4 regions of the Sphingobacterium sp. lm-10 genome follow, and region 2 is predicted to be linked to each of the others. Evidence: riboswitches for the same ligand, from Rfam matches in the RefSeq annotation. Region 2 holds a riboswitch; each other region holds the start of a gene.

Region 1 (7,929 bases), on a different contig from region 2:
ATCCAGATCCCTAAACGTTCCCAGCTCTCAATAGGTAGTGAAGCCATCATTGCCACACACACTAATACGCCCAAGATTGGAATTAAAGGCACTAGAGGTGTTTTGAACGGACGCTCGGCAGTAGGGTTCTTGTAACGAAGCACAACCACACCAATACAGACCAAGCTAAACGCGAATAAAGTACCAATACTCACCATGTGTCCCAAATCCGACACCGGCACAAAGCCCGCAAAGATGCTCACGAATATCATAAAGATCATGTTCGTTTTCCACGGAGTTTGACGCTTGGAAAGGTCTGAGAACATTTTTGGCAAAAGACCATCTTTACTCATCGTGTAGAACACGCGACTTTGACCTAATAACATCACCAAAATCACAGACGTATAGCCAGCGATGATCGTAACCGTCATAGCAGTATTTAAAAACGTATAGCCCGTTGCAGCAAATGCAGTAGCTACCGGACTAGCATCCCCTTGAAAGTCTTTATAATTCGCTAAACCCGTTAATACATAAGAAAATGCTACGTAAAACAACGTACAGATTATCAGTGAACCGATAATACCGATAGGCATACCCTTTTTAGGATTTATTGCTTCTTGTGCCGCAGTACTCACCGCATCAAAGCCTATGAATGCAAAAAATACCACACCCGCAGCTCTCAGAATACCACTAATTCCATAATGACCAAAGTAACCCTCACTGAAAAAATCGAACATTCCGATCTTGCCAGCTCGCAGCAACTCTTCCCCTTCATTGACAGGAATGAAGGGATCGTGATTGGCCGGATTGATAAAACTCCATCCTATAATGATGAATACCAATACCACAGCTACTTTCAAGATCACTAATATATTGTTGACTAATGCCGATTCTTGTGTACCACGCATCAACAAAAGAGAGATCAAAACCACAATGATAATAGCGGGAAGATTCACAAAACCTCCCTCCCATGGCCCGTGCAAAATAGTTTCGGGTAGGCCTTGTCCAAACATGGTAATCACCAATTGATTGACATACTGCGACCAACTGGCAGATACCGTAGCGGCGGCTAGCGCATACTCTAATACCAAATCCCAACCGATTATCCACGCCATAAATTCACCCATGGTAGCATAAGAATACGTATACGCACTCCCAGCAACCGGAATCATGGAAGCAAACTCAGCATAACAAAGACCTGCAAATGCGCAACCAACTGCAGCAATCACAAAGGCGATGGTCACCGCTGGACCAGCGTGATCCGCTGCCGCGATACCCGTTAATGAAAACAACCCGGCTCCGATAATTGCACCCACGCCAAGGGCTACGAGACCGGTACTCGTTAATGTTCTTTTTAGCGTTCCTTCTCCACTTTGCTGCGCCTCCGCAACCAACTTTGATATGGACTTCTTATACCACATGATTTAGATTAATTTATTAGACACCGTAAACGTACAAAAAAATACAAAAAACAGACTGCTTACAGGCATAAATTCTCCATGTTTGATCAAAATAAACGATTAAAATCTCATATATTATACGATAACAGCTGCATAACTCGTAGAAACACCAATTTAATCTGCAAATACCTCACAGTTTGGCGTTATTAAGTCTCATATTACAAAACATGAACAATTGACTAAAATGTTACAAAAGTCAATATTCTTTGAGGTCATTTTTCATATTTTTGCTTCTTCACTCACGCATGACATGACTCTAACAAGCAGCAGTACCTTACATAAAAACAAAAATAGACTCGCACTCCTTTGCATGCTATACTGCATCACTGTTTTTTCTGCACAAGCACAAGTACAATTAGGTGTACACGGTGGAGGTAATTTTAGCAAAGCAATTGGCGACGAGTTTCGTTCATCTAATCGAATAGGCTTCCAATTCGGTGCTTTCATTACGTATGAATTGGGCAGATATTTTGCGTTACAGTTGGAGCCAGGCTATAATGTTTCGCGCTTACGTACTAACGAAACTACCCATTCGCTACCTAATGGCGTTAGCAAAGCAACGCGGTCAGTTGATTACTTTAACCTTCCATTGTTGGCCAAACTAACCATCACACCACAATTTGCACTACTTGCGGGTATAGAATTCAGCAAATTACTTAACGAAGAAAAACACCGTCTCCATAATGGTTTACCCGCGTTCAGGACAGAGCTAACCTCAGGATATGCACTTGGTATAGAATGGAGCAAACTCTACTTTAGATACCGCCGTCAGCATCGCATTAGTCGTATTAATGAGCCAAGTGATACCTTTATTCAACAATTGCAAATTGGTCTTCGCTTTCGCTTACTTTAAGATATGCTAATAAAACGCTACTTATGTGAATAGAGGTATTGTATTTTCGAGTAGTGCTTATCTATGTGCTTTGAGCTATTTTACCTATATCAGCGTACAACTTTTCGACCACCAGCACCATAGCTGAACTTCCGATCACCAACGGAGTGCGTTGATGCAATTCATCCGGTTGTATTTCCAAAATACGCTCTTTTCCCGTAGAAGCTCGACCACCGGCCTGTTCTAGAATAAATGCCATGGGATTACATTCATACATGAGGCGCAGCTTTCCTTTACGATGCCGAACACTTTCAGGATACATAAAGATACCACCTTTGAGTATTGTACGGTGTAGGTCTGCGACTAGAGACCCGATATACCGTAGCGAGTACGGACGACCAGATTCCAAATTCTCCTCCTGGCACATTTTGACATACTCTTTTATCGCAGGCGGGAAGTTGATAAAGTTACCTTGATTAATCGAATAGGTATTGCCATTTTCGGGAATACGCATCATCGGGTGTGACAAGCAAAATTCGCCAATACTGGGGTCTAATGTAAAACCGTTTACTCCATGACCAGTAGTGTACACTAACATCGTCGATGAGCCATACAGTACATAGCCGGCAGCCACTTGATGCACACCTTGCTGTAATACATCTTCTTCGGATACGCGGCCCGACGAAGATTTACGACGATAAATAGAGAATATTGTTCCTATCGAAATGTTGACATCAATATTGGAAGATCCATCGAGGGGGTCAATACATACAATGTATTTACCCTCCGATGATAGATCCAACCCCTCTTCATGTTCTTCGGAAGCAATGTAGCAACATTCTCCACCGCGCTTCAGCGCTGAGATAAACTCCTTGTCGGCTAATACATCCAACTTCTGCTGTTCTTCGCCCTGTACATTGAACTGTCCGTAAGGACCAAGAATTTCAGCAAGCCCGGCTTTATTGACCTCCCTATTTACCACTTTCGCAGCAATACCAATATCCCGTAGCAAACGGGAAAGCTCTCCCTTGGCAAACGGAAACTCTTCCTGCTTTTCAATGATGAACTGCCCTAAGGTTTTAAATTCCATAATGTAAGATCGCGCCGATTTAGTAGGTGTATTTCTGATAGTTTTTTTCAAACAGGTCTTTTAATTCCTGTGCTTTGTGCGTGTAGCTTTCCGCATCTTGCCAAAGAGATTGAGGATTCAAAATGGTATCTGGCACGAGTGGACAAGCGGTTGGCATCGAAAGATCAAAAACCGGGTGCTGTACATAATGCTCATCTTTCAATGCACCTGACATCGCGGCACGGATCATAGCACGTGTGTGATATAGCGGGATACGGCGTCCCACACCATATGGCCCTCCTATCCAGCCTGTATTTACTAACCAAACTTGTGTAGAAGAATCCTGTTGCAATCGATCACGCAACATTTCAGCATAGCGCCTTGCATGTAGCGGCAAGAATGCTTGACCAAAACAAGCGGAAAAGGTAGCCACGGGCTCTGCAATTCCTACCTCGGTACCCGCCACTTTCGCGGTGTATCCATTTAGAAAGTAATACATCGATTGCTCCACCGTAAGCTTGGATAATGGCGGCAACACGCCAAAAGCATCTGCCGTCAGAAAAAATATGTGCTTTGGCGAAGCGGAGTGATTGATCTTTACCACATGTGGTATGTAATTGATAGGGTATGACACCCGTATATTTTCTGTGACAGCGCTATTTTCGTAATCCAGATAGCGACTTTCTGGCATGTAAAGCATATTTTCTGTTAATGCCCCAAACCGCACAGCACCAAATATATCGGGTTCGCTTTCGACTTTTAGGTTGATGCATTTGGCGTAACAACCTCCCTCTAAATTGAAGATTCCTTCGTCCGACCAACCATGCTCATCATCACCAATCAGATAACGATCGTGATCTGCAGACAAGGTGGTTTTCCCTGTGCCAGATAAACCGAAAAACAAGGCTGTTTCTCCATTTTTACCTGTATTAGCCGAGCAATGCATTGGAAAGACACCATGATCTTGTGGCAACACAAAATTCATCATAGAAAACATGCTCTTTTTGATTTCTCCTGTATATGCCGTTCCAATGATTAGCACTTTACGCCGGGTAAAATCAAGCACCACCGCATTCGATGCTCGAAGACCCAGTTCCTCATAATTTTCGATTTTTAATAGAGATGCCACCCACACCGTCCAATCCTTTTGCTGTTCCACTTCTTGCTTAGGAAGGAACATATTACTGATAAACAAATCTTGTGCAGCCAGCTCCGTCGCAAAGTGAATTCTCCTGCTATATTTAGCATACGTTGCGATATTTGCCGTGCGTGTATAAAGTGATTTGCAAGAATCTAAATAAACTTTCACTTGTTGTTCAAGTGCCTCAAATACACTCGGATTGACGGGTTGATTGGTATCATTCCAATGCACCGTATCCTCCGTGACTTCATCACGCACCAGATAGCGATCACGAGGAGAGCGTCCTGTAAAAGTTCCTGTCATAATATTCAGCGCACCGGAAGCAGAAAGTGTCGCTTCCTTATTCAAAATGGCATGCTCAATTAATTCGGCGGGTGTTAACTCACTAAACACCTCACCTTTAGGCTCTAAAGCAAGTTCAATTTGGTAGTCTTGAAGAATTTTTTGCATTACAGTTTATTCGTTTGATTTTATGAAACAAAATTAACCATAAACCAATTGTCGGGAAATTATAAAAACGCTTATTGTAGCAAATACACATGGATAAAAACCTGTATATCAACTAATTAAATTGATGATTAAAATAATTTAAATGCTAAAACATTTTAGCCTATTTTAACAACAATATTCATCTTCAAGGCACTAAACAAAAGGAGTTGGAGATGCGGATAAACAACTCCCAATACACTTGATTAACCAACTTTAATAGTATCTCAGCTAGGAAACATTTCCAAAAAGATTTGATCATATATTTGCATGGCTGTACAAAAACCCTATATTTGCTATGTATATCATTCGATAATACAAATCAACACCTACACCAAAGCGATCAGGTCTTGATTTATAAAGAAGCGGCGAGAGACTGGCTCGATGACCCGCTGGCAACCAACAACAGAGCGTTGAAAAGGTGCCAATTCCTGTCCAAAACCATGTTTTGGAGTATATAAATAATAGAACAGATGAACGAAAAAATCAACTTATTCCCTTCTTCGGAAGATCGTCCACACTTAATTTCTACAGCGATTTGTCATTGGCTGCAATTGGTTGCTTGCCACTCACGAATGCGATAGTCGTTTTTTGTGATTAGTCTTAAGCGATGACCTGTACATCGATTTGGCCTACCGCAACCTATAAACGACTCTTTCCTTTCGTACAGACTAATCCTGATTTTATGTTCCACAATAATTAAGTTACTATGGCCTACAAAAAACCGTTACAATTTGAAACCCTGCAAATACATGCAGGACAGGAAGCCGATCCCACTACTGGGGCACGCGCACTCCCGATATATCAAACCTCATCTTACGTTTTTAACAACGCAGAACATGGCGCCAACCTTTTTGCATTGAAGGAGTTTGGAAATATTTACACTCGGATTATGAATCCGACAACGGATGTCTTTGAAAAGAGAATAGCAGCGCTGGAAGGTGGCTTAGCGGCAGTGGCGGTTTCTTCCGGCCAAGCAGCCCAATTTATCGCACTGAATAATATCCTAGAAAGCGGAGATAATTTTGTGGCGAGCTCCCATCTCTATGGCGGCACATTCAATCAATTTAAAGTTGCCTTTAAAAGGCTAGGCATTGAAGTACGCTTTGCAGACCAGGGTGATCCAGACGAATTTGAGAAATTAATTGATGACCGTACCAAAGCGCTTTATGTAGAAACCATCGGAAACCCCGCATATAGCATTCCTGACTTCGAACGTCTTTCTGCCCTATCCAAAAAACATGACCTTCCTATTGTGGTAGACAATACCTTTGGTGCAGGCGGTTATCTTTTCAAGCCTTTAGAATATGGTGCTCACATTGTAGTGGAGTCAGCCACGAAGTGGATCGGCGGCCACGGCACGACCATTGGTGGCGTGATTATCGATGGTGGCAATTACAATTGGGGTAATGGTAAGTTCAAGCAATTTTCTGAGCCATCCGAGGGTTATCATGGGCTAATCTTCTCGGAAGTGTTTGGAGAAAATAGCAACTTTGGCAATATACAGTTTGCCATCCGGGCGCGCGTAGAGGGATTGCGTGACTTCGGCCCTGCCCTCTCCCCTTTCAATTCTTTCTTGCTGACACAGGGATTGGAAACACTTTCATTGCGCGTACAGCGGCATGTGGATAATGCGCTGGAAATTGCCCAATGGCTTGAAAACCATGCACAGGTAGAATCTGTAAGTTATCCCGGACTGAAGAGCCATCCCTATCATGATGCCGCCCAAAAGTATTTAAAAAATGGCTATGGCGCGGTATTGTCTTTTACTATTCGCGGAGGTAGTACCAAAGCCAACGAGTTTATCAATGCTTTAGAATTGGTCAGTCATCTGGCGAATGTTGGCGATGCGAAAACGGTCATCATACACCCTGCTACAACCACACACCAACAGCTAAGTACGGCAGAACAACAACGCTCTGGCGTATACCCAGGTGTCCTTCGATTATCTGTAGGAATCGAACATATTGACGACATCAAAGCTGATCTGGAACAAGCTTTTGAAGCACTATAAATTTGCGTAACTAAAAAACAATTTGATATAAAATGAGTGAAAAATTAACGATTGGGATGTTTGGATTTGGAGTAGTTGGCCAAGGACTGTACGACATTATCAAAACCAAAGATCTAAATCTAGAAATAAAGAAATTTGTCATTAAAAACCCAACGAAACAACGATCGCTTCCTGAACACCTTTTTACGACCGATGCAGACAGCGTGTTGAATGATCCAGAAATAAATACGATACTGGAACTTATTGATGATGCCGATGCTGCTTTTGAAATCACAAAACGCGCATTGTATGCTGGTAAAAATGTGGTATCTGCCAATAAAAAGATGATCGCAACCCATTTGGAAGAATTAGCGACTATACAGGAAGAAACCGGCAAATCGTTACTTTACGAAGGTGCGGTATGTGGATCGATTCCAATCATTCGCAACCTGGAGGAATATTATGACAATGAGCTCCTGCATAGCGTAAGCGGAATTTTCAATGGTTCTTCCAATTATATTTTATCGAAGATCTTTAACGAAAATCAAGATTACGATAGCGCGCTAAAGAAAGCACAGGAATTGGGCTTTGCAGAAACGGATCCCACATTGGATGTGGGAGGCTACGACCCTAAGTACAAGCTGGCAATCGTTGCCAATCACGCTTACGGCATCTATGTCAAACCAGAAGATATTCTCAATTTGGGAATCAATAAGCTTGGCTTAGCAGATATTACCTATGCACGTGAGAAAAACTACAAAATCAAGCTGATTCCATTGGCAAAAGAGGTAGATGGTAAGATTATCTTATATGTATTGCCGAAGTTCGTTAGCAAAGACAACCTACTATACGGTGTGGAGAATGAAAATAATGGTGTGGTGGTAAAAGCTGCTTTTGCAGACGAGCAGTTTTTCTTCGGAAAAGGTGCAGGCGGTCATCCAACCGGATCGGCGGTGTTATCTGATATCA
Region 2 (7,929 bases):
GCTTGGGTATTGATCATGTAGCGCAATCCAGCATCCAGATGCCATGTTGGAAAAACGCGGTAAGAGACTTCTCCAAAAGCGGCAGCGATATGGTTTGTAAAACCGAAATGTGGTGTTGTGAATTGGCCGAAGGAAATCTGCTCCTGATATTTCTGATAAAAGTAGTCCAATCCAAAGAAATAACGGAATGAATTATTTATGGATTTGTGCCATTTGTTCTTCACGTGTAAGTCGGTTGCTCTGATTGGTGTTATCAAAGTGTCCACCGTTGTTTTTCTTTGCATGTATCCTAACCCTAACCCCAAATCCCACTTCCAATTTTTGGGTAAATAGCGCGTATAATTAGCGTTTGTATACATGTTATTGGACCGAAGTTGTATTTCAACATCCCGTTCGAAATCCACGTTAAAGTCTCTAAATCCTAACCTTTCGGTATCAAAAGAAGTGTATACATTAAGTAAGTGCTTTTCCGACCGTTGCCGAATCACTGCCTCTCCACTCCATTGTTCATAAGGATGTATCCAGTCTATATTCTGGCGAAATATTTCCGTAAATGGTGCTAAAGAAAGGTAATTTGCATTGAAGCTGATGGACGTCTTCCCAACTCGGCTGGTATGGCCTGCCGCAAGGCCCAATGCAGATAAAGACAAATCTGTTTTTGCTTCTTCGGGCTCAGGCGATGTTTTGAGATTTAAAATACTGGAGAGTGCGTTGCCGAACTCGGCAGAATACGCGCCGGTCGAGAAGTTCGTGCCCTGAAAGAGCATGGGAGAGAATCGCCCACGAACAGGTAAATTATTGCCCGATATGGTATAGGGTTGCCCGACTCGAACACCATTAATATAGGTTTGTGTTTCGTGCGGATCGCCTCCTCTCACCATCAGTCTTCCATTCTCGCCAGCCACTTGGGCGCCAGGCAATGTTTGCAAAGCCGCGATGATATTGCCCATACTGCCGGCAGTAGATACAATGTCTAATGGGCTGAGCGCTGCGCCACTTTGATTTCCAATCCGAAATTCTCCAGCTTTGACAAGAACTTCTGGAATGATATGCTGATCTGCCGTCAGGAAAATGACCAATGGCTTTGATAGCGGTAGTTGCAGCCAAATAGAATCTTGGCTATACCCCAAGGCCGTTACCCGAAGCAGTATGGAGTCTCTTTGTGTTGTGCTGAACCGGAAGTAGCCTGAATGGTCTGTGTTGGCACCATCATAACTACCGTCGATAAATACATTGGCCCCCGCTATAGCCTCTCTTTTGGAATTTTGGACATAACCTTCTAGAGATCGGAGATCGCCTATTTCTTGTGAATAGGTGTAAAAGTTGGCAAAGAGGAATGTGAAAATAAATATAAACCGCATGACACATCGTTTTGACCGAAATTAGGCCACGATGCTTCGAACGACAATAAAATGTAGATGAACTGTTTATTTTAAATGATGAAATACAAGTGCTCGCCTGTGACTAGAAGAGTAGTACACTCAAGATGGGAACCAAAATTAGCGATAAAATGGAAGAAATGCCCACCAGCAACGCGGCGTTTTCTTCCTCTGTCTCTAAGAATGAGGCAAAGACAACTAGATTGGCAGCGATAGGAAAGCTGGCCATCAGCAGCATGAGCATGGATTGATCTTCATCTAAGATACTAAACCACTGCGACTCGGCAAAAACCAATAAGCCTAAGATGATGGCGCCAGCCACGTAACGTAATCCCAGTATTTTACTGAATGTTTTGTAAGCTACTTTTTTGAAGTCAATATCGCCCATCGTAACGCCAATAATAAGCATACCCAATGCAGATACTATCCAGCTGACCACTTTACCAACGGGCTCAACACTTTCGGGAAGTTCTACTGAAAGCAAATTAAGTCCAATAGCGACGATACAGGCATAGACCGCGGGAATCTGAAAAACCTTTTTTACGGCTTCTTTCGTTGGCACGTCTTTGGTGCGAGACATCAGGTAAAATCCAATGGTATCTCCATACAGTGCATTACCTACATAAGCGGAGATAATCAGGGGCATCTGCTCTTCGCCAAATAGCGCCATCACAATCGGTATACCAAACCAGCCAATATTATAGTACGAAAAAGAACCTTTTAATAGACTTCCATCATAATCATTAGCAAAGCTTCGTTTTGCAATTATCGCTGGAATGTTCATCGCGAGTGCCAGAATAAAAATAATCGAACCTGATACGGCTGTTTCGGCTAAATCAGCTTTCAGGAGGTTTTCTATAATTAGGATAGGAATTAGTGCAAACAGCAGAACTTTAGAAATCCACTTGCTCTTCAAATTCCATTTGACATGGGCAAACCAGCCGATCAAAATGAAACCATAAAGCGGAAGGACACGCGTCGCTAATTCGTTAATGATATCCATGCCCGAGTTGTAAAAGTAAATCGTCTGTCAATAGATCAGCCTGTTCTACATTAAACCACAAAGAATTAATGTCTAACTGCGACCCGGCCAGCTGGTGGCCAATCACATAAAATGGCGACAACTCCTTCCGCGCGGAGGTCCAAACCCGCATGGTATTCAAATCGACCAAAACACCGGCAATAGGATGCTGCTCAATATATTTTTTGGATAGTAAGTCCGGCAATATGGGCTGGTCTTGCATCTTTTCAATATCACTGGATGGGCCCGAGGCGTTGATGACATAATCTGCTTCGTATTGCGTGCCATCTTCCTTTTTTAAAATAAATCTGTCTTTACTCCATATGATATCGCCCGTATGTCCGATGATTTCTAGCTGACCAGAGCGAAGAATGTTGCGGATTTTAATCGCATTTTCTAAAGGAATAGCGTGTCGGTTGATGTCGAAATGAGGTTTTACCCATTTGCCAAAAAGCTGTTTCTGATCGGGAGGCAATAAGCGCCAAATGCTATAGGAATCTTCTCGAAGCGAATAGAGTATTGTTTGAAAAATATTTCCTTCTCCAGTAGCTTCTTGAATATCCTTTTCTAGCAGTGCTAACTGATCTTTATTAATGCGGTCTTCGTTGGCCCAGTCTACGGGTCTCTCCAAAGCGCTTTCTACCTCCGATCGAAAAAGTCTGATCAGATCGATGATACGCAACGTTCGTTGCTGCTCTCGGATGATACTGCGTATGTTGGACAGTGTCAGCACCTTGCGTTCATATGGGATTTCCGACGGTGTCTGTACACGAGGTAATAAGCCGGTCAAGGAGAAAAATTGAATCGGCCCTTCATGCCCGTTGTCTACCAGTGTAATCAGTGCGTCAATAGCTGTAAGGCTGCTTCCTACAATACTCACTCGAGCCTGCTTATCTTTTATTTTTTTCAATAATCGGCTGGTTGGCCAAGGCGAGCAGAAAAAGTTATCACTGGATTTTAGCTTCGCAAAAGTAGCAGACTGTGGATTACCCGTTGCCAGAATGACATAGTCAAACGCTACCTTACGCTGGTCTGCTGTATGAAGCATTACTGTATTTTCTGGAGTAATATCGGCTGAAACTGCCTCGGTGGGTCTTGTCTGGATGTCGATACCCGCTTTAAGTCCCCATGCTTTGTATTTATCCAACATGGCCTGTACATAATTTCCATACAGCATACGCGGCGGATAGCTGTCTGGATGTGTACTTACCTGAGGATATGTTTCTCCAATTTTATCACTATTTTGATGCATCCATTGTACGAAATGCATGCGCTCTTTTGGAAAAATACCCATAAGTCCTGCTTTCGTATTTAACAAATGACCTTGTTGTTCCGTGCCAAATGCCAGTCCATCGCCGAATTCTTTCCGTTTCTCAAATAGAGTAATAGAGAGTGGAAACGGGTTTCCTTTCGTGATGTGTTTTTGTACCAGTTGTATGAAGCAGGCTACGCCGCTTGCTCCCGATCCTACGATGGCTATTGTTTTAGGTAGATGTTTGACCATACAGTTAAGTAAACAGGGATCACGAATGATTGTTTACCAGTGATGTATTTGTTACGTATGCCAAAGTCTTCGTGCTTTATTTAATTTAAGTAATTGTTATTGAAAGCATTGTGTTGTTTTAATGCTCCATTTCCCAACTAAGGGAAGGTCAAAAAACGAAAGCTCGAACGTTATGCTACCTCGCAATGATGTATTTTTTCGGTCTTAAATGTCTTTTTTAGAAAAGTCTCCTTTTACACTAAGCGTAAAATGCCTAAGCAAGTTGCTGGACAATATTTTTGGTAGGACCTGGATTACTCATCGTATAAAAGTGGAGCACTGGTGCACCGAAAGCGATGAGTTCGCGGCACTGCTGTACTAACCATTCTTCACCTATCTTCCGCACCTCTGCATTGTTCTTGCAGCTATCGACAGCCTCAGATAACTCCTCTGGTATATCCAAGTGAAATATACGGGGTAGCGTGATGAGTTGTTTTTTTGTAGTTAATGGCTTTAAACCAGGGATAATAGGCACGTGGATACCATGCTCACGACATTTGGTAACAAACTCTTTATAGCGCTCAACGTTGAAGAACATCTGTGTTACAATAAATTCGGCTCCCATATCCACCTTTTTCTTCAACCATTTAAAGTCTGTTTGCGAATTTGGAGCTTCAAAATGCTTCTCTGGATACCCTGCTACCCCTATGCAAAAATCGGTTTTTGAAGAAGTGGTGATATCCTCATGTAAGTATTTTCCTTCATTCATATCCCGAACCTGTTTCAATAGGTCTGTGGCATAAGCATGCCCACCTTCGGTAGGGATAAAATCGGCATCGCCCTTCCGTGCGTCGCCCCGAAGTACTAGCACATTATCTATGCCAAGGAAATCAAGATCAATCAAGGCGTTCTCTGTTTCCTCTTTGGTAAATCCGCCGCAAATCAAGTGTGGCACCGCATCTACCTTATACTTATTCATGATAGCTGCACAAATGGCCACCGTACCCGGCCGTTTACGATAAGATACACGCTCCAATAACCCGTTTGGATGTTGTTTGTATAAGTAATCTTCCCGATGGTATGTGACGTCGATAAAGGGAGGTTTGAATTCCATCAACTCATCCATCGTCTGAAATATGTTTTGAATTCCCTGGCCTTTTGCGGGAGGCAACAACTCGAAAGAAAACAGCGTTTTTCCTTGTGCATTCTTGATATGATCAATGATCTTCATACGTATGTGTTTCTTGAATGGAAGGCTTGCAGAGAAATGGTGCCGACATATGCCTATGGCCGCTTATCATTCCCTTCACTATGGAGGGTAGATTGTAGCACCTTGACATGCGTCAGGTTGCTAAGGCGTCCGCGGGTCTAATCCCTCAGCCTTTCTCTATAAGCAATCACAAATATGGGAAAAGCGTGTGGGATAACAAAATGCAGAATGATTTTAATTGATGATCAAAATTTGTCCACCTTTTGTCCACGGCTGTTATCGTTAGATGTACATAGGATAATGAAAAAATCAATTATCCTTGTGGATACAAACATACTATCTCGTATCAACATGGAAAATAACAATCCCTCCGATTACAATCCTGGCCCACGCATTGGCATTACCTTCTCCACATTCGACTTGTTGCATGCCGGGCATATCATGATGTTGGCAGAAGCCAAACGACAATGTGATTACCTGATCTGCGGTTTACAGATGGACCCTACGTTAGACCGGCCGGAGAAGAATGCGCCTACACAAACTGTAGTAGAGCGATACATACAACTTCGAGGGTGCCAATATGTAGATGAAATTGTCCCCTATTCTACAGAGCAAGATTTGGAAGATATCTTACGATCCTTTAAGTTAGATGTGCGTATTGTGGGGGATGAATACCAGGAGAAAAACTTTACAGGAAGAGAATACTGCGAACAGAAGGGCATTGAGCTTTATTACAATAGCAGAGATCATCGGTTTTCCAGCTCTGGTTTGCGGAGGATTGTTGCCGAAAAAGAGGCACAGAAGATGGAACGAGAAATGAACCCGTAATAGAATAAGGATCACATTACGGATTTTCAATTTTCTGAATTATCAGACTATTTAGTACTTTCGTGGAGAATGAAGAAGATAGCCGTTATCGGACAAGGATACGTCGGGTTGCCCCTGGCATTGGCGTTTGCTTCCCACACGCAAGTAGTAGGGTTTGATATTGATGAAGCGCGCGTTAGCGAACTGAACCAGGAGATCGATCGTACTAAAGAAGCAAATCCTGAGATGCTACGATCAGCGCTTCAACTTATTGTGGATACAGAAGGGCAAAAGGGCTATACAGCATCCTTTGCAGTGGAAGATCTTCGCGGTTGCTCTATCTACATTGTCACCGTTCCTACGCCAATCGATGAATTCAATGCGCCTGATCTAAGACCTTTGCGTCATGCAACGCGCATGATAGGAAAGGTGTTGAAAAAAGGCGACATCGTAATCTACGAATCCACGGTGTACCCAGGCTGTACAGAAGAGGACTGCGTGCCGATTCTAGAGCGGGAATCTGGATTGATATTTAACGAAGATTTTTTTGCAGGATATTCTCCAGAACGGATCAATCCTGGGGACAAGGTAAACACGTTGACTACCATAAAAAAAGTCACCTCTGGATCTACTTCGGCTATAGCGGAAGAGATAGATCAGTTGTATCGAATCATTATTCACGCGGGTACGCACAAAGCTCCTAGCATTAAGGTGGCGGAGGCTTCCAAAGCAATTGAAAATGCGCAACGTGATGTGAATATTTCTTTTGTCAATGAACTCGCTTTAATCTTTGATCGGGTGGGTATTGATACACAAGATGTATTAGCTGCCGCTGGGACGAAGTTTAATTTTCTTCCCTACAAACCTGGCTTGGTTGGTGGGCACTGTATCTCGGTAGATCCCTATTATTTAGCACATAAAGCGGTTCAGTTGGGCTATCATCCAAATGTTATTCTCTCTGGTAGACGGGTTAATGACTCTGTCGCAGAATTCATTGCCTCCAAAGTGGTAAAGCTAATGATCAGAAAGGATATCGCTGTTAAGGGTGCGAATGCTTTAATACTCGGTGTCACTTTTAAAGAAAATTGTCCAGATATCCGCAATACCAAGGTGAAGGATCTTCATGCCGCGTTAGAGGACTATGGGGTGAAAGCAGATATTGTAGATCCTTGGGCGAGTGTTGCAGAGGTGCAGCATGAGTATGGGTTGAGGTTGAAATCAATAGATGAGGCACTACAGTTTGGAGGTTATGACGCCATTATATTGGCGGTTGCACATCAAGAGTTTTTGAGGTTGGATTTGACTGGATTTTGTAAAGAGCGCGTCGTTGTTTTTGATATTAAGGGCGTTATCGCTCGCGAAGTCGTCGACGCGAGGCTATAATTGGGGTTTCTAGATAGCCGGTGGCATATTTTTTGATGTAAAGGCGCAGTGCGAATGTGACTATTCATCCACTTTCTTAACATTCATATGAAAGGCTCACTAAAAAATTAATAGTTTAACTAAGCGAAATTATACGTACAATACACTATGGAAAAAAATAAGAATAAAGATTACAATCCTGGGCCACGAGTCGGCATTACCTTTTCTACTTTCGACTTATTGCACGCTGGGCATATCATGATGTTGGCTGAAGCTAAAAGGCAGTGCGACTATTTGATCTGCGGTTTGCAGATGGATCCAACACTGGATCGCCCCGAAAAGAATGCGCCTACACAAACAGTCGTAGAACGGTACATACAATTAAGAGGATGTGAGTATGTAGATGAAATAGTGCCTTATTCGACTGAGCAGGATTTGGAAGATATCTTGAAATCATTTAAGCTGGATGTGCGTATTGTGGGAGATGAATATGCAGAGAAAAATTTCACCGGTCGTGAATATTGTGAACAAAAAGGCATCGAGCTGTATTTCAATAGCCGCGATCACCGATTCTCTAGTTCTGGATTAAGAAGAATTGTTGCTGAAAGAGAAGCAGCTAAAAATAATAAATAAACCTTGCTATCATAATTTTATCTAACAATCGATA
Region 3 (7,929 bases), 200 kb from region 2:
AATCCAAAGAAAATCTGATATTTTAGCGATTTATTAAAGTGTAATTGGTACACTTACATAGTGATTGGCAGAAAGGCATTTCCCTAATTACCACCACTATATTACAAGAATTGATTTAAAGAAACATAAATATAAAGTAAATGGAAAAGCTCAAAAAGCGGACCAAGATTGTTGCGACAATCGGCCCCGCTTCAGCCAATAAAGAAGTTTTGACTCGTTTGATTGCTAAGGGTGTCGATGTATGCCGTCTTAACTTTTCTCACGGTGCTCAAGAAGATCACCTGAAAGTAATCAAAACGATTAATGAGATAAATCAGGAAAATCCATACAATGTTGGCATCCTTGCGGATTTACAAGGTCCAAAAATCCGGATCGGAAAAATGAAAGAAGGTGGTGCTATCTTGGTGAATGGCAGCCGTGTAGAAATTACAACGCACGAGAAAATCGGCGACGAGAGCAGCATCTATATCACCTACCAAAATTTCCCTAACGATGTGAAGGAAAACGAGGTTATCTTGCTAGATGATGGTAAACTTCAACTTCGTGTCATCTCTACCAACCGTAAAGATACTGTTACCTGTACTGTAGTACATGGAGGCATATTGACTTCTCGTAAAGGCGTAAACCTTCCTAACACAAAAGTTTCTATTCCATCGCTTACCGAAGAAGATCTAGATAACTTGGATTTTGCTTTGGATCACGGTGCAGACTGGATCGCGATGTCGTTTGTCCGTTCGGCAGAAGATATCGTGCAGTGTAAAGAAATCATTGCTAAAAAAGGCTCTCAGGCAAAAATCATCGCTAAAATCGAGAAACCAGAGGCGATCGAGAATATCGATGCTATCATTGCAGAAACGGATGCGATTATGGTAGCACGTGGTGACTTGGGGGTTGAGCTTCCAATGGAGGAAGTACCCGGATTGCAAAAAATCATTGTACAAAAATGTCGCGACCTTTCTAAGCCAGTGATCATCGCTACCCAAATGTTGGAAACAATGACTACTACTCCACGTCCTACGCGTGCCGAGGTAAATGACGTGGCTAATTCTGTGTTGGATGGTGCAGATGCTGTGATGCTTAGTGGAGAAACTTCTGTGGGTGAATTTCCAGAGATCGTTATCGAGACCATGGCGAAAATCATTACACACGTAGAATCCACTTCTTACCCCTATTACAGCGAGAAAGAAAATGGCGAATCAGTAAACATCACCAAGGTAGCCGATGCGATCTGTAGTAGTTCTGTTTTCTTGGCTGAGAAGACAAATGCTTCTGCTATTGTAGCTATGACATCATCCGGATATACTGCACTAGAAATCGCAAGTTACCGCCCGAATGCAGATATTTATGTGTTTACTGGTAATAAAAAACTATTGACTATGCTAAGCTTGGTATGGGGTGTGCAGACATTTATCTACGATAAATTCGAAAGTACAGACGGTACCATTCAAGATGTAAATGAATTATTGAAGATGCACAAATTGGTGAACCCAGGCCAAATAGTGATTAACACAGCTTCTACACCATTGCACGCTAAAGGTAGAACGAATACGATTCGTGTTTCTGAAGTGCAGTAATCTGACACTTTAGCGTTTTAAAACCCTATATTTAGACAGTCACCAAGGTTCTCCTTGGTGACTGTCTTGGTTTAATGCCCATCGAGAAGCAGACAACCTATAGGGCAAAGGGCTGTTAAATTGTGTTAAAGTCCCTGTAGACCGCATTTGCCTAATTATTTTTGCACATATGAAGAAGAGAAGTATTACCTTAATTATCTGGTTTATGTCTATCGCGCTACTCGGTGTGATGGCCATGCAGTACTACTTCATTCGCCAATCCTATATTCAGAAATCTCAAATCTTTGACGAGAGCGTAAACGCCTCGCTATCAGTAGTGGCCAACAAAATAGAGCGCCATGAGGTATATGAATTCACTAGAAAACAAGCAAAATTAAATCAGGTAAAATTTGCTAAAGATCAAAAGCTTCAGCGGGAAAAAGAAGTTATTCTGGCAGAACAAATTGCCTTGCAAGATGAGATCAATAAGCTTAGGGTGAAAAACTTCGATGCGCGAGATCGCTATAGAAACGAAGAAGAAGACCTAAAAAGAAATTTTCCAAATGCGGCCTACGTCAGTAACGCATTCTTCGAAACGTATGTACGAAGGAAGGATTATCACCAACTGATTACTTTTTCTATTGAGAAAAGCTACGATATTCAAGACCCTACTTTACCCACTATATCTACGGTGGTAGGCGCCAGTAAACGTGTTTCCGAAATTTCTGCTCGAGATGACAGCACACGCTTCATCATTCCTATTGTGAATGATGCTACACTCCAAGTGCACTCATTTGCCTGGGCTACCTTGCCTCCTACCGAGGATAAATCTACTCTAATACGCTTACAAGAAGTAGAACAAGAACTGAAAAACCTGAATTTCAGAAAACTCTCTGTAGCCACTAACCTCTATGATACCGTAGCCATCTTAGGGGGTAAAGACAGTAAAGTTATCGAAGATATTACAGCGAGCATCGCTATGTCGAAGCGCCCGTTGAAAGAAAGGATTAATGCAGACTTGGCTATGAGTTATTTGGAGGAAGAATTACACATTCGCGGGATCGTGTCTCCTTTTTTGATGCAGATCAGACCCAACCCTAGTGCTGCGCTTATCATTCAGGCTGGTTCGCATTTAGAAGACCCGGTACGTTTGACAGATGCTATGGAATACAGCACTGCTTTGTTCCAAGGCGATCAAGGAAAATCTCCCGGTTTATTGTCTATATACTTCCCATACAAAGAGAGCCATATTGCCGGGAACATGAGTTTTATGGTGATTGCCGTGCTCGCTTTATTGTCGTTACTAGTTGGCTGCTTTGCCTACACACTCACGATCATTTTTAGGCAGAAGAAAATATCGGAGATGAAGACAGACTTCATCAACAACATGACGCACGAGTTCAAAACACCGGTGGCTACGATCATGATTGCGAGCGAATCGCTTCGAGACAAAGAAATTGCCTCCAACGAAAACCGGGTCAATAAGTTGGCTAATATCATCTATGATGAGAATATACGGTTAGGTTCACATATTGAGCGTGTATTGAACATAGCACGCCTTGAGAAAGAAAACCTGAATATCGAGCGTACTAAAGTACCTATTAACGCGCTTATGTCTGACGTGCTGGAAAGCATGCACCTGCAATTGGAGAAAGCTGGCGGAAACTTACAGGTGGACTTATCCGCTACGCACGATGTGGTGATTGGTGATGAGCTGCATCTTTCTAATGTGATGTTCAATTTACTAGACAATGCCATTAAATATAGCAAAGACACTCCGGACATAACCGTTCGTACCTACAGCACCAAAAACAGCATAACCTTATCCGTTGCAGATAAAGGAGTCGGGATGTCGAAGGATCATCAGGAAAAAATATTTGATCAATTTTACCGAATACCAACAGGGAATATTCACAATGTAAAAGGCTTCGGGTTGGGGCTAAGTTATGTCAATAACATCATCAAGATCCTCAATGGCAAGATCTCTGTAAAAAGCGAACGAGATAAAGGCACACAATTTGAGGTGACTTTACCACTCCACAGTACCGATAGCACAAGCAGAGCTTGATTATTAATATACATTAAAACAAATTTATGTCTCAAAAAATACTACTAGCAGAAGACGATCCCAATCTTGGCGATCTCTTGAAAGATTACCTCGAACTCAAGGGTAAATTTGATGTCGTACTGTGCAAGGATGGCATGGAAGCATTGGAAGCATTCCGCAAGGATGAATTTGATCTGTGCATTTTCGATGTTATGATGCCAAAAAAAGACGGCTTCTCTTTGGGGAAAGATGTGCGCAAAGTGGATCAAACAGTGCCAATTATCTTTGCCACAGCCAAAGGAATGATGGAAGACAAAACCCAAGCATTTGAATTGGGTGGTGATGACTATATTACGAAGCCGTTTCGTGTAGAAGAGCTGTTGTTGCGCATCAACGCCCTGCTTAAACGTTCGTCTCGCGATAAAGATGATGAAACACCAGACAAGTTTGAGATTGGTGGTTATTTCTTTGATTATACCAGTCAAGTGATCTCCTATAAGGGGCAGCAGCAGAAGTTATCTACTAAGGAGGCCGAACTGTTGCGTCTGCTTTGTCTCAAGAAGAATGATGTGTTGACGCGCGAAGAAGCGTTGGTGAAGATCTGGCATGACGACAACTATTTCACCGGTAGAAGCATGGATGTATTCCTGAGTAAGCTTCGGAAATATCTTAAAGAAGATCCGAATGTGGAAATCGTAAATGTGCATGGCAAAGGATACAAGCTTTTGGTCAGCTAGCTGATTATTTGCGTCCTCTTTTCTCTAGAAATTTGGATTTTATACTTTTGTTATCTAAGTTTGTGATGCTTATAGAGAAAGGCAGAGGGAATAGACCCGTTGAAGCCTTGGCAACCTGTCACTTGGACAAGGTGCTACATTCTACTCTTACCCTGTACGGGAACAATAAGAGAAAGATAAGCTGAAGTCACTGTTTCTGGTGCCATTCTCTAATAGCAAAGTATTACATCCGAAAAAAATTAGAGAAATAAAACTATGTTAACGACAAACAACTTAGGTTATCCAAGAGTAGGACCATTCCGCGAATTGAAAAAGGCGAATGAAGCTTACTGGGCTAAAAAAATCACCCAAGAGGAACTTCTAAATACAGCAAAAAGCATTCGTGAAGCTAACTGGAAATTACAACAGGAGAATGGCTTTACCTTAATCCCGTCCAATGATTTTTCCTTTTATGATCAAGTATTGGATTTATCCCTTACGATCGGAGCAGTGCCTGCGCGCTATCAATCGCTTTTAAATAAGATTGACGGAGAATACAGTTTAGATCTATATTTTGCGTTAGCAAGAGGTTTCCAGGCAGAAGGTGTTGATGTGACGGCCATGGAAATGACGAAATGGTTCGACACCAACTACCATTACATGGTTCCCGAATTCACCAAAAATCAGGAATTCAAATTAACTTCTGAAAAATTCTTAAAAGAATACAACGAGGCGAAGTCATTAGGCATTGAAACGAAGCCAGTATTAATTGGCCCCATCACCTACCTTTTATTAGGAAAAGAAAAAGAAGAGGGTTTTGATCGTATCGATCTAATCGAGCGTTTATTGCCAGTATACGAAGAGATCGTTTCCAAATTGGCGGCGGCTGGTGCACAATATATCCAAATTGATGAGCCGTACCTGGCGTTGGATATCGACGAAAAAGTAAAAGGTTTGTATAAAATGGTATTTGAGAAATTAAATGCCGCAGCGGGCGACACCAAACTGATCGCAACAACGTATTTTGAAGCGTTAAAAGATAATGAAGATTTGGCGTTGAACCTTCCAGTACACGCCTTACATATCGACTTGGTACGCGGTGAAGATCAATTGGATACCATCTTGGCAAAAGTTCCTGCTTCTCTAACTCTTTCATTAGGTGTGGTAGAAGGCCGTAATATTTGGAAAAATGATTACGAAAAATCATTAGGCAAAATCCAACAAGCAGTAGATACATTAGGGAAAGACCGTGTTTGGATAGCACCAGCGTCTTCTTTATTGCATGTACCATTTGACTTGGACAATGAGAAAAACGAAGAATCTCTTCCTGCCGAGGTTAAAAATTGGCTAGCATTCGCTAAGCAGAAATTAGCAGAAGTAAAAGACCTAGCTGTATTGGCTGACGGGGAGGTAGATGCAGAGACAGAAAAACGTTTCGAAAGCAACAAAGCGGCCGCAGAAAGCCGTCGTACTTCTCCATTGATCCACAAACCAGAGGTAAAAACACGTACCAGCAACATCACAGACGATGATGCAAAACGTACTTCCTTATTTGCAGATCGGAAATCAGCACAACAAGAAAAATTCAATCTTCCTGCTTTCGCAACCACGACAATCGGTTCATTCCCACAAACAAAAGACGTACGTAAATGGCGTGCTGATTTGAAAAAAGGAGCCATTTCTCAGGAAGAATACGATAAAGCTATTGCGGAAGAAACCGAAAACACCATTCGTCTTCAAGAACAATTAGACATCGACGTATTAGTACATGGTGAGTTCGAGCGTAACGACATGGTGGAATATTTCGGTGAGCAATTGGCGGGATATGCTTTCACGCAGTACGGCTGGGTACAATCTTATGGTTCACGCTGTGTGAAACCTCCAGTTATCTATGGTGATGTGTACCGCCCGCAAGATATGACAGTTCGTTGGTCTTCTTATGCACAATCCTTGACAGAGCGTCCGGTAAAAGGTATGTTAACAGGTCCGGTAACGATCTTGCAATGGTCATTCGTTCGTAACGATCAACCGCGCTCTACGACAACCTATCAAATCGCCTTAGCAATCTTAGATGAAGTGCAAGCTTTGGAAAAAGCAGGGATCAAAATTATCCAAATTGATGAGCCTGCTATTCGTGAGGGATTGCCTTTGCGTAAAGCAGATCAAAAAGATTACTTGAACTGGGCGGTACGTGCTTTCCGTGTTTCTTCATCCAACGTGGAAGATGATACACAGATCCACACACACATGTGTTACTCTGAATTCAATAATGTGATTGAAGATATCGCGGCAATGGATGCAGACGTAATTACGATCGAGACTTCCCGTTCTCAGATGAAGTTGTTAAACGCCTTTGCCGGTGATTTCAAATATCCGAATGATATCGGTCCAGGTGTTTATGACATCCATTCGCCTCGTGTGCCTAGCACAGAAGAAATGGTGGAGCTCTTGCGTAAAGCGAAAGCTGTAGTGCCTGCAGCACAATTGTGGGTAAATCCTGACTGTGGATTAAAAACACGTGCTTGGCCAGAAACCAAAGCAGCGTTGGAATCTATGGTAGAAGCTGCAAAGATTTTACGTGCAGAATAACGCACGGCTAATCAAAATATAAATAACCCCGAAACGTTTCCGTTTCGGGGTTATTTATTATACGCTTCTAAAAGTGCTCAATCTAATCGCTCTTCACAAACATTACGACGCGAATGTTGTTCGTATAGGTAAACAAAACTATTATGAAAAGATTTATACCTATGGCGTTACTATTCACGTTAGCCGCCAACCTTTTGACAAGTTGTCAAGTGATTGAAGGAATTTTCAAAGCAGGCGTGTGGGTTGGAGTAATCGCAGTAGTTGCGGTAGTCGCCTTAATTGTTTGGATTATCTCCAAAGTTGCCGGCGGAAAAAAATAACTATCTATTCAGTTAGATAGCCATATTTTAAAGTGTAATGGCCTTACCAATTGAATTGGTAAGGCCATTCTTAATATACAAATAGTTGCCGATATTAAGCTGTCTGCTCCTCTTTCTTGGTTAGCACAAACTTACGCACCACCCACTTCTCTATTTCCACAATCACAAAAACTGCAATACCTAAGTAAACCGGATATTGCCAAAATGATAAGGCAATAGGCTCGGTGTCAAAGATATTATTCATGAACGGCAGATAGGTAATTGCCGCTTGCAGGATAAATAAAATGATCGCAACGATGTAAATGGCTTTATTGGAGAAGAACTTGCTGTCGAACGCGGTACCGTGGATACTTCGACAATTAAACAAGTGAAATAGCTGAGAAATTACAATAGTTTGCATCGTAATCGTACGAATAGTACCGTTGTCTACGCCCTGTGCGGTAAGGTATTGCACGAGAAACAAGGTTCCGCCTCCGATTAACACAGATACGAATATAATACGCCAAATGAAGTAACCGCTTAGTAGGGGTTCTTTTTCTTTTCGCGGTGGCCTTTTCATAGTCCCATCTTCAATCTCTTCAAAGGCTAACGCCAAAGATACTGTCACAGATGTCACCATGTTTACCCACAGAATCTGCAGGGGAGTCAACGGCATAATATAACCAAACAGAATACTTGCCATAATCAACAAGCTTTCCGCCCCA
Region 4 (7,929 bases), on a different contig from region 2:
ACACGCCTTACTTCATCCTTGAACAACGTTCTTAACGGTTCAATGACATTCAGCTTCATATAATCTGGTAATCCACCCACATTATGGTGTGATTTGATGGTTGCCGAAGGTCCATTTACGGAGATAGACTCAATAACGTCCGGATAAATAGTACCCTGCCCAAGCCACTTCGCCTCTACACCATCCGGCAATTCTGCCTGAATTTGTTTCGCAGCATCATCAAATACATCGATGAACGATGCACCGATAATTTTACGCTTTTGCTCCGGGTCTGAAACACCAGCTAATTTGCTGTAAAATTGTTCTTTGGCGTTTACGCCTTTGATATTAAGCCCCATATGCTCGTAAGAATCCAACACTTGCTGGTACTCATTCTTACGTAATAAACCGTGATCCACGAAAAAACAGTGCAGCTTATCTCCAATAGCTTGGTGCAGCAATACGGCTGCTACGGTAGAATCCACTCCGCCAGATAAAGCCATGATGACGTGATCGTTGCCCAATTGTGCTTTCAAGTCGGCTATAGTCATTTCTACGAAGGCATCTGCTGTCCAGTCTTGTGTACAACCACAGATATTCACGACAAAGTTTTTCACCAATACCTGTCCGTCGGTACTATGCGTTACCTCCGGATGAAACTGAATTCCGTACGTACGAGTACCTTCGATATGGTAAGCTGCTACGCGTACCTTGTCGGTACTTGCGATCACGCGAAACGTAGAGGGCACTTCTTTAATGGTATCTCCATGCGACATCCACACCTGTGATTGTGTAGGAATGCCAGTCAACAATGGATTCTCCTGATCAACATATAATAAATTTGCTCTTCCGTATTCTCTAATCTCGGAAGGCAAAACCTCTCCCCCAGAATGCTGTGCCAGATATTGAGCGCCATAACAAACGCCCAGCACGGGGTAATCCCGCATCATAGCAGCGTAGTCTACTTGCGGTGCATCTTCCTGACGCACAGAGTATGGACTACCTGAAAAAATGATACCTTTAACTGTTTCATCGAAGGTAGGGATGTTATTAAATGGATGAATTTCACAGTAAACATTCAATTCGCGCACACGACGCGCGATCAACTGCGTATATTGTGACCCAAAATCGAGGATAATAATTTTTTCTGACATGGCGCAAAGTTACATATTCAGGATGAGTTTTACACGGCGAAATCTTCTTACCTTAGCATTTACACTTTTCTTAATAAGCAGATATGAAATTTGGCAGCGTTACAGACCCATCATCTATTGATTTCTCCCTTCCCAATACGCCATCAGCAACGCTGGAACTACTGAAAGCGCATCAATCAGACGCGCCGTTTGAGGTATTTGTTGGCTGTGCCAAATGGAATAAAAAAGAGCTCAAAGGATTTTACCCGCGCGGCACTAAAGATGAACTCGCGTACTATGCTACGAAATTCAATTCTATTGAATTAAACGCGACATTCTATAACTCTCCCTCCAAGGATCAGGTGCAAACCTGGAAAGACAAGACCGGAAAGGATTTTAAATTTTTCCCTAAAATTCCTCAATCTATTAGTCATTATGGCCGCTTGCTTAATACCGATGAAAAAGTAGAAACCTTTGTAGATGCCACCGTGCTATTTGAAGATAAGTTGGGAATGGCTTTTTTACAAATGCACGATAACTTTAAGCCCAAAGATTTTGAACGATTGGAGTCATTTCTGAAAAACTTCCCCGCGGGATATCCTTTAGCGATAGAAGTGCGTAATGAAGCTTGGTTTAGTGATCAAGAGGTTGCTGCGCGCTATTATTCCTTGTTGGAGAAAACAGAAAAGACCAATATCATCACCGATACCGCCGGACGTAGGGATTTATTGCACATGCGACTAACTACACCAATTGCTTTTGTGCGTTATGTGGGCGCCAACGCTCCTTCTGATTACACACGCTTAGAAGATTGGGTGAAACGCATCCGCGAATGGAGAAAGGCTGGATTACAGAAACTGTATTTCTTTATCCACCAGAACATGGAAGTCGAATCCCCCATGCTAGCAGATCATTTCATCAAACTGATAAATAAATCCTTTGACTTGAATTTGAAATTACCGAATGCTGACAAATTATTTTAAAGTTTATTTGGAGATTAACGAATACTCTACTAAGTTTGTAGAGTATTCAGAATTGCCTGACGCAATACCAACCGAGTTCGCAGAACCGCGGTGGTTTTTATAATACGGGATTCATTCCAAAACAGATTATATTGCCGTTCTGAATACGATTGATGGTTTCACCTTTAATAATTGTATTGTATGCAAACTCCAAACGAACTGTACCAGCATTTGGTTCAAAATTTTCACCACTATTCCGTCAAGGAGCTCGTTAACTTGAATAACGATCTCGTCCGAAACAAATCCTGGGGTACACAAAAAGCAGCTTTTAGAACTGCCGTATTGAACAGTCTTGCGCGTAAAGGCGTAGATCTGTCGCGCATCGTATCTCACGACGATGGGTTTACCACTATTCAGCTAGTACCCGTTGAGTTGGGTGACGACAACACCTTAATTCCGCTTGCCTGTTAGTTATGAACCCGTGTTTATTGATGCGTAATGGCATAAAGTGCAAAAGTTCCTAACCAGTGTGAGCCCATGTAATCGTCTTCCTTGGTAAGGTTTGGTAAAGAAAAAGCCATGTGCTCATCGGCGATTGTACGCAGATGTGCTAACGCCGGAACTTGATGCGCAATGCCATACAGACAGGCTGCACGACTATAGTTTAGGCCATCTAGGTGGACTAGCTGACCGTCGGTGCGATCTTTCACAATAGCAGGTTTCAACTGAAAATCAGCTTCATACATTTGCGGCAGAAAGGCATGAAGCCAGGTTTCATATGCTTCTCTATCTAAAACTTTGCTCATCAGATAGGCTTCCTCCAGACAAGGCGAAAGAAAGTCTGAACCACTCGGCTCATAAGAAAAGTCACAGTTTTTATCCTCTTTATATAGGCGAGTAGCATGTTCTGCAATAATATCGGCTAATGCTTCGTCTTCAACCGTCAATGCGTAATCGTACATCAATGACAGACCAAAAGCGGTATTGTCATGCTTTCCACTACGGATGGGATAAACTAACTTAGGCAAGTAATCCAACAACTTACCTCGCAGAAGATCGACCATGGGTTGCAAAGATCTGCTCCATCGCTGGGCATCGGCATCGTCCCATGTTACCAACTCTTCCTGCAACTTAAATAACCAAGCCCAACCATAAGTACGCTCAAATGAGAGGTTGTTTTTATCTTCAAAGAAAGCCTTCTCAATAGCCGCGTTCTCATCCGTGATTAGCGCATTCAATGTGCTACGCACCGCACCGTCTTGATCCAGGTTATCGAAAGATTTCATCAATTTGATGATAGACCAATAGCCATGTACCGATGAGTGCCAATCAAAACATCCGTAAAAAATAGGTCGCAATGCACGCGGTGGTTTAAGATCAGCATCGCCTCCTAAAGACTGCCCCAATTTATTGGGGTATTCTACCGTAATACAATGGACCGGCATATCAAAAATAGTCTTCGCCTGCTGTTGGCTCAAAGCAAATTTTGGAGTTGGCTTTTCAGTCGCGACTGCTTTTTTGTCGTTAGTTTGGTTATTCTGGCAGGAAAACAAAAAGCTACTGGCAAATAGGAACAAGATTAAGAAAGCGAACTTACCTATTGTATCACGTATGATCATGTATTAAATCTATAATATAAATAATGAAACACTAAAGATAGTAAATTCAGTGATGTGTACAGAAAGGCCTACTCAATATTTTACTTTAATGGATAGTATCTATTTAGCAACTATGACACCTTAATAAACGATGATAAATCGAATGTTATAGTTGAAACCAATAACCTTTACGGCACGCTATTTGGCAGATTTATATTTTTTAATAGGACGATACAAATAACAATATGACATTTCAGGAAATAATAAACAGTGATAAGCCCGTATTAGTAGACTTCTTTGCCGAATGGTGTGGGCCATGTAAAATGATGCCGCCCATCTTAGAAGAATTAAAGCAACGTGTCGGTGACGAAGCCAATATTATCAAAATAGATGTAGACAAAAATCCAACCGCAGCGGCGGCGTATCAAGTACAAGGCGTGCCTACGCTCATTATTTTTAAAAAAGGAACTGTTCGTTGGCGCCAATCTGGTGTCGTTCCTGCGAATGAGCTGGAACGACTGATCAATGAAAACAAATAATTGGAGACAGGAGGATCCGTTTCGCAATAAATATCGACTTTTATTAGCTCCTATTCCAGGTTGGCGGATCCACCTGTAATAGGTGTTTGACGAAGAAGTCGCGACGTTTGCGTTCACCAAAATCACCTCCCGATGAGTGCCCCATACCAGGCACCATAATAAAATCATGATCTTTGCCATGCTTGATTAACTGATCCACTAACTGGTACGTGGACGATGGATCTACATTGTCGTCCAGTTCTCCTACGATTAATAACAGCTTTCCTTCCAAAAGATGGGCGTTTTCTACATTCGAACAGGCAATGTACTCTGGCCCCACAGGCCAGCCCATCCACTGCTCATTCCACCAAATTTTGTCCATCCGATTGTCGTGACATCCGCAGGATGAGACACCCACTTTGTAGAATTCGGGATGAAAAAGTAAGCCTGCGGTAGACGATTGTCCACCCGCTGACGTCCCGTAAATACCTACGCGTTCTAAATCCATATAGTCATATTGCGCTGCCGCTGCTTTCATCCAGGCGATGCGATCTGGAAAGCCTGCGTCTTTTAAATTTTTCCAAGCCACATCATGAAATGCTTTTGAACGGTGCGAGGTACCCATGCCATCAATCTGTACGACAATAAAGCCCAACTCCGCCAGCTCGTGCATGCCGGAAGGATTCGCAAAAAAAGACTTCGGCACGAAGGCACTGTGCGGACCGGCATAGATATACTCAATAACCGGGTATTTTTTCTGTGGATCAAAATTGGAAGGTCGAATAATAACCCCCCAAATATCCGTTTCCCCGTCGCGTCCCTTCGCTTGAAAAACCTCTGGCTTTTGCCAGCCAGTTTCTTCCAATGCGCTTAGGTCGGATTTCTCGAGATCCATCAGCATTTTTCCATCTTTCGCATCACGCAATAAAGCCACCGGAGATTGGTCAGCACGCGAGTACACATCCACAAACAGTTGGTGCGAAGCGTTGAAATACGCCTGATGATTGGCTTCTTCTGGTGTTAATTCCCGCAAACCTTTGCCATTCATGCCGATCACATAATAGTGAACTAAGTAAGGGTCCTCTCCTTTTTTCATACCACTCGCCTGAAAATAAATCTCTCGTGATACTTCATCTACATGCGTCACCCCACGCACCACCCAATTACCTTTGGTGATCTGATTTTTTACTTGCCCATTACTGGCATCAAAAAGATATAAGTGATTCCATCCGTCGCGCTCTGATGCCCAGATGATCTCGCCCGAATCTTCGAGGTCTTTGCGGTATTTCTTTCCGCTATAATCAATAAACGTAGGGCTTACTTCTGCGATAACACTTCTGGTAGCACCGGTAGTCGCAGATAATTCCAGAATCTCGTAGCGTTGATGTCCACGTTGATTATACTCAAAGGTGATCGCTGTATTATTTTTATTCCATACAGGAGGTGTCAGCGAAAATTGATTACTGATTAGGGTAGCATCTACCGCTTTGAGATCTCCGTTTTCTACATCTAGGATAGTCGGTGTATATTGTGGCAAAGCATCGCCAGGCTTTACGTAATCCCTAGTTTGCAATTTCGGCTGCAATTGATCGAGAGGGGAAGATTCTAATAAGGTAAGCTGCCGAACTTCTGCCTTGCGTACGCGAAAAGCTGCCAGTTTGCGACTATCGGCAGACCAGTATAAGCGGGAAGAATAATAATCGCCCGGACTGCCGTCGTAGGTCAGCTGACGCGCAGCATCGTTATTATTGTCTTCCTTTTTTCGCACATACACATTGTTATTTTTGATAAAAGCGACGTAGGTGTCGTTCGGTGAAACGATGGGCTCTCCTACTGCGTCGTCGCCACGGCGACCCCAGTAACCACCACTATGCTCCGTGTCCACCTCTTTTAACTTAGTCAATTTCTTCTGCGCATTATCCCACTGCCAACTGTTTTTTCCGGCAGAAAAGCTTATGCTTTGCGCGTCGAGCACTTCAAAATCCCGCTCTGAAATATCTTCCAAGCGTGTGGGTTTCCCAAGTTGCTCAGAAAGTTGCGTAGTCAATGCTGCCGCATCGACCTTCACCTTCGTTTTACGAGTGGCATCTACCAACACATAGGTGCTACCGGCATCGCGCAAACGCACACGATAAGCAAAGGCATCACCCGCTTTGGACCAGGTAATTTGTTGCGGAACCTGATATACTTTATTGCGGGTATGTTCTCGCATTTCTTTCGAACGATCGTAATCTTCCGCCCCACCCTGCGCAAAGCCGGATGCGAGGTAAAAGGTAGATAAGACCGCAACTAGCGTTATTTTCATATCACTTGATTCTTCTTTTTAATTAAATAATACAAAGGAATGCCGGCCAGTGTAATGCCGATACCAGGCCAGGTAAACTGTGGTTTATAGATAACCAGCAGTACAATGAAAGACAATCCCATCAAAATATAAATCGCCGGCAGAACAGGATATCCAAAAGCACGGTATGGCCGAGGTATATCCGGTCGTTTTCTCCGTAAAATAAATACACCGATAATGCACAACATGTAAAAGATCACGACCACGCAGGTAATCATATCGAGCAGATCTCCATAACGACCTGTAAGGCACCACAGTGCAGCCACAATTCCTTGAAACCATAAAGCATAGGCCGGCACGGAGTTTTTATTCAGTTCTCCCGTCTTTTTAAAGAAAAGGCCATCTTGTGCCATCGAATAGTAGATACGGGCACCGGCTAAGATGAGTCCATTATTACATCCGAAGGTGCTGACCATAATCATAATGGCTAATATAGTAATGCCTACCGGACCAAAAATTTCTTGCGCAGCGACCATGGCCACGCGATCTTTCGGAGCAGCAGCCATTTCGGACAAGGGCAAAACGCCCGTGTACATCAGATTCGTCAGCAGGTAAACTACCGTAACAATCATGGTGCCCAATGCTAAACTCAATCCAATATTACGTTTTGGGTTTTTAATTTCCCCGGCCACTGCAGAGGATGTATGCCAGGAATCACTACTAAACAAAGCGCCAACCAGCGCCGCTGAAAGTGCACCTAGTGCTCCCATAACAGTATAGTCGGTATAAAAGCCCTCCTTCGATAAATTTTGTAACTTCCAGGTATCAGCGGTGCCCCAGTTCTGCTGCCATACATCGCTATCGAATGCCCAAAAGCCGAAACCTACTAATAAGACTAGGCTCAAAAGTTTTAATAGGGTAATAATCGTTTGTATGGATTTTCCATTTTGCACGCCCAGGGTATTGATGAACGTGAGTAAAAAGATGACAGCGATGGCGAGCACCTGTGCATACGATATTTCATAAGTACCTAGCGACCACAATATAACGTCTTCGTCGAGTATAGGAAAAAGGTAGGCGGTAAACTTAGAAAATGCCACGCCTACTGCAGCGATGGTCGCCGTGTGAATGACGGCGAAAAATGTCCAGCCAAAGGTGAAACTTACCAGCGGACTGTACGCTTCTTTGAGATAGATGTACTGCCCACCGGCGCGCGGAAACATCGCGCTCAACTCGCCATAACTGAGTGCAGCAGTCAAGGTCATAAATCCGGCAATCAACCATACGACCATCAACCAGCCCGCAGATCCTGTATGTCGGGCAATGTCGGATGATACGATGAATATACCCGATCCAATCATGCTTCCAGCCACCAGCATGGTGGCATCCAGCAGACCTAAAGACTTTTTAAATTCTGGAGATTCGTTATTCATAATGAGGTGCGTTAGTCGTTAG

Evidence for each region. A riboswitch is a leader RNA that binds a small molecule or an ion and turns the genes downstream of it on or off. The one in region 2 is predicted to bind S-adenosylmethionine.
Region 1: it holds a riboswitch for S-adenosylmethionine, as region 2 does, so the genes downstream of both, M8998_RS06015 (O-acetylhomoserine aminocarboxypropyltransferase/cysteine synthase family protein) here and metF (methylenetetrahydrofolate reductase [NAD(P)H]) in region 2, are expected to answer to the same signal.
Region 3: it holds a riboswitch for S-adenosylmethionine, as region 2 does, so the genes downstream of both, metE (5-methyltetrahydropteroyltriglutamate--homocysteine S-methyltransferase) here and metF (methylenetetrahydrofolate reductase [NAD(P)H]) in region 2, are expected to answer to the same signal.
Region 4: it holds a riboswitch for S-adenosylmethionine, as region 2 does, so the genes downstream of both, M8998_RS02210 (5-oxoprolinase) here and metF (methylenetetrahydrofolate reductase [NAD(P)H]) in region 2, are expected to answer to the same signal.

The regions. Positions count from the first base shown of each region.
Region 1 covers NZ_JAMJWC010000001.1:1,512,252-1,520,180, forward strand. Annotated here, with positions in the region: gene M8998_RS05995 (amino acid permease) at 1-1,400, opposite strand, end outside; gene M8998_RS06000 (porin family protein) at 1,750-2,292, shown strand; gene fbp (class 1 fructose-bisphosphatase) at 2,354-3,364, opposite strand; gene pckA (phosphoenolpyruvate carboxykinase (ATP)) at 3,381-4,931, opposite strand; SAM riboswitch class I at 5,320-5,431, shown strand; gene M8998_RS06015 (O-acetylhomoserine aminocarboxypropyltransferase/cysteine synthase family protein) at 5,677-6,981, shown strand; gene M8998_RS06020 (homoserine dehydrogenase) at 7,014-7,929, shown strand, end outside.
Region 2 covers NZ_JAMJWC010000002.1:402,092-410,020, forward strand. Annotated here, with positions in the region: gene M8998_RS11725 (TonB-dependent receptor) at 1-1,361, opposite strand, end outside; gene M8998_RS11730 (AEC family transporter) at 1,465-2,382, opposite strand; gene M8998_RS11735 (FAD/NAD(P)-binding protein) at 2,369-3,904, opposite strand; gene metF (methylenetetrahydrofolate reductase [NAD(P)H]) at 4,158-5,114, opposite strand; SAM riboswitch class I at 5,175-5,279, opposite strand; gene M8998_RS11745 (adenylyltransferase/cytidyltransferase family protein) at 5,394-5,921, shown strand; gene M8998_RS11750 (nucleotide sugar dehydrogenase) at 5,991-7,283, shown strand; gene M8998_RS11755 (adenylyltransferase/cytidyltransferase family protein) at 7,431-7,895, shown strand; gene rfbB (dTDP-glucose 4,6-dehydratase) at 7,929-7,929, shown strand, end outside.
Region 3 covers NZ_JAMJWC010000002.1:600,876-608,804, reverse strand. Annotated here, with positions in the region: gene M8998_RS12610 (IPExxxVDY family protein) at 1-26, shown strand, start outside; gene pyk (pyruvate kinase) at 141-1,574, shown strand; gene M8998_RS12600 (sensor histidine kinase) at 1,744-3,621, shown strand; gene M8998_RS12595 (response regulator transcription factor) at 3,648-4,337, shown strand; SAM riboswitch class I at 4,404-4,520, shown strand; gene metE (5-methyltetrahydropteroyltriglutamate--homocysteine S-methyltransferase) at 4,593-6,905, shown strand; gene M8998_RS12585 (hypothetical protein) at 7,067-7,225, shown strand; gene M8998_RS12580 (cation-transporting P-type ATPase) at 7,320-7,929, opposite strand, start outside.
Region 4 covers NZ_JAMJWC010000001.1:576,298-584,226, reverse strand. Annotated here, with positions in the region: gene guaA (glutamine-hydrolyzing GMP synthase) at 1-1,133, opposite strand, end outside; gene M8998_RS02215 (DUF72 domain-containing protein) at 1,217-2,095, shown strand; SAM-I-IV-variant riboswitch at 2,133-2,229, shown strand; gene M8998_RS02210 (5-oxoprolinase) at 2,276-2,545, shown strand; gene M8998_RS02205 (DUF2891 domain-containing protein) at 2,560-3,693, opposite strand; gene trxA (thioredoxin) at 3,918-4,211, shown strand; gene M8998_RS02195 (S9 family peptidase) at 4,255-6,495, opposite strand; gene M8998_RS02190 (APC family permease) at 6,492-7,907, opposite strand; gene M8998_RS02185 (DUF885 family protein) at 7,926-7,929, opposite strand, start outside.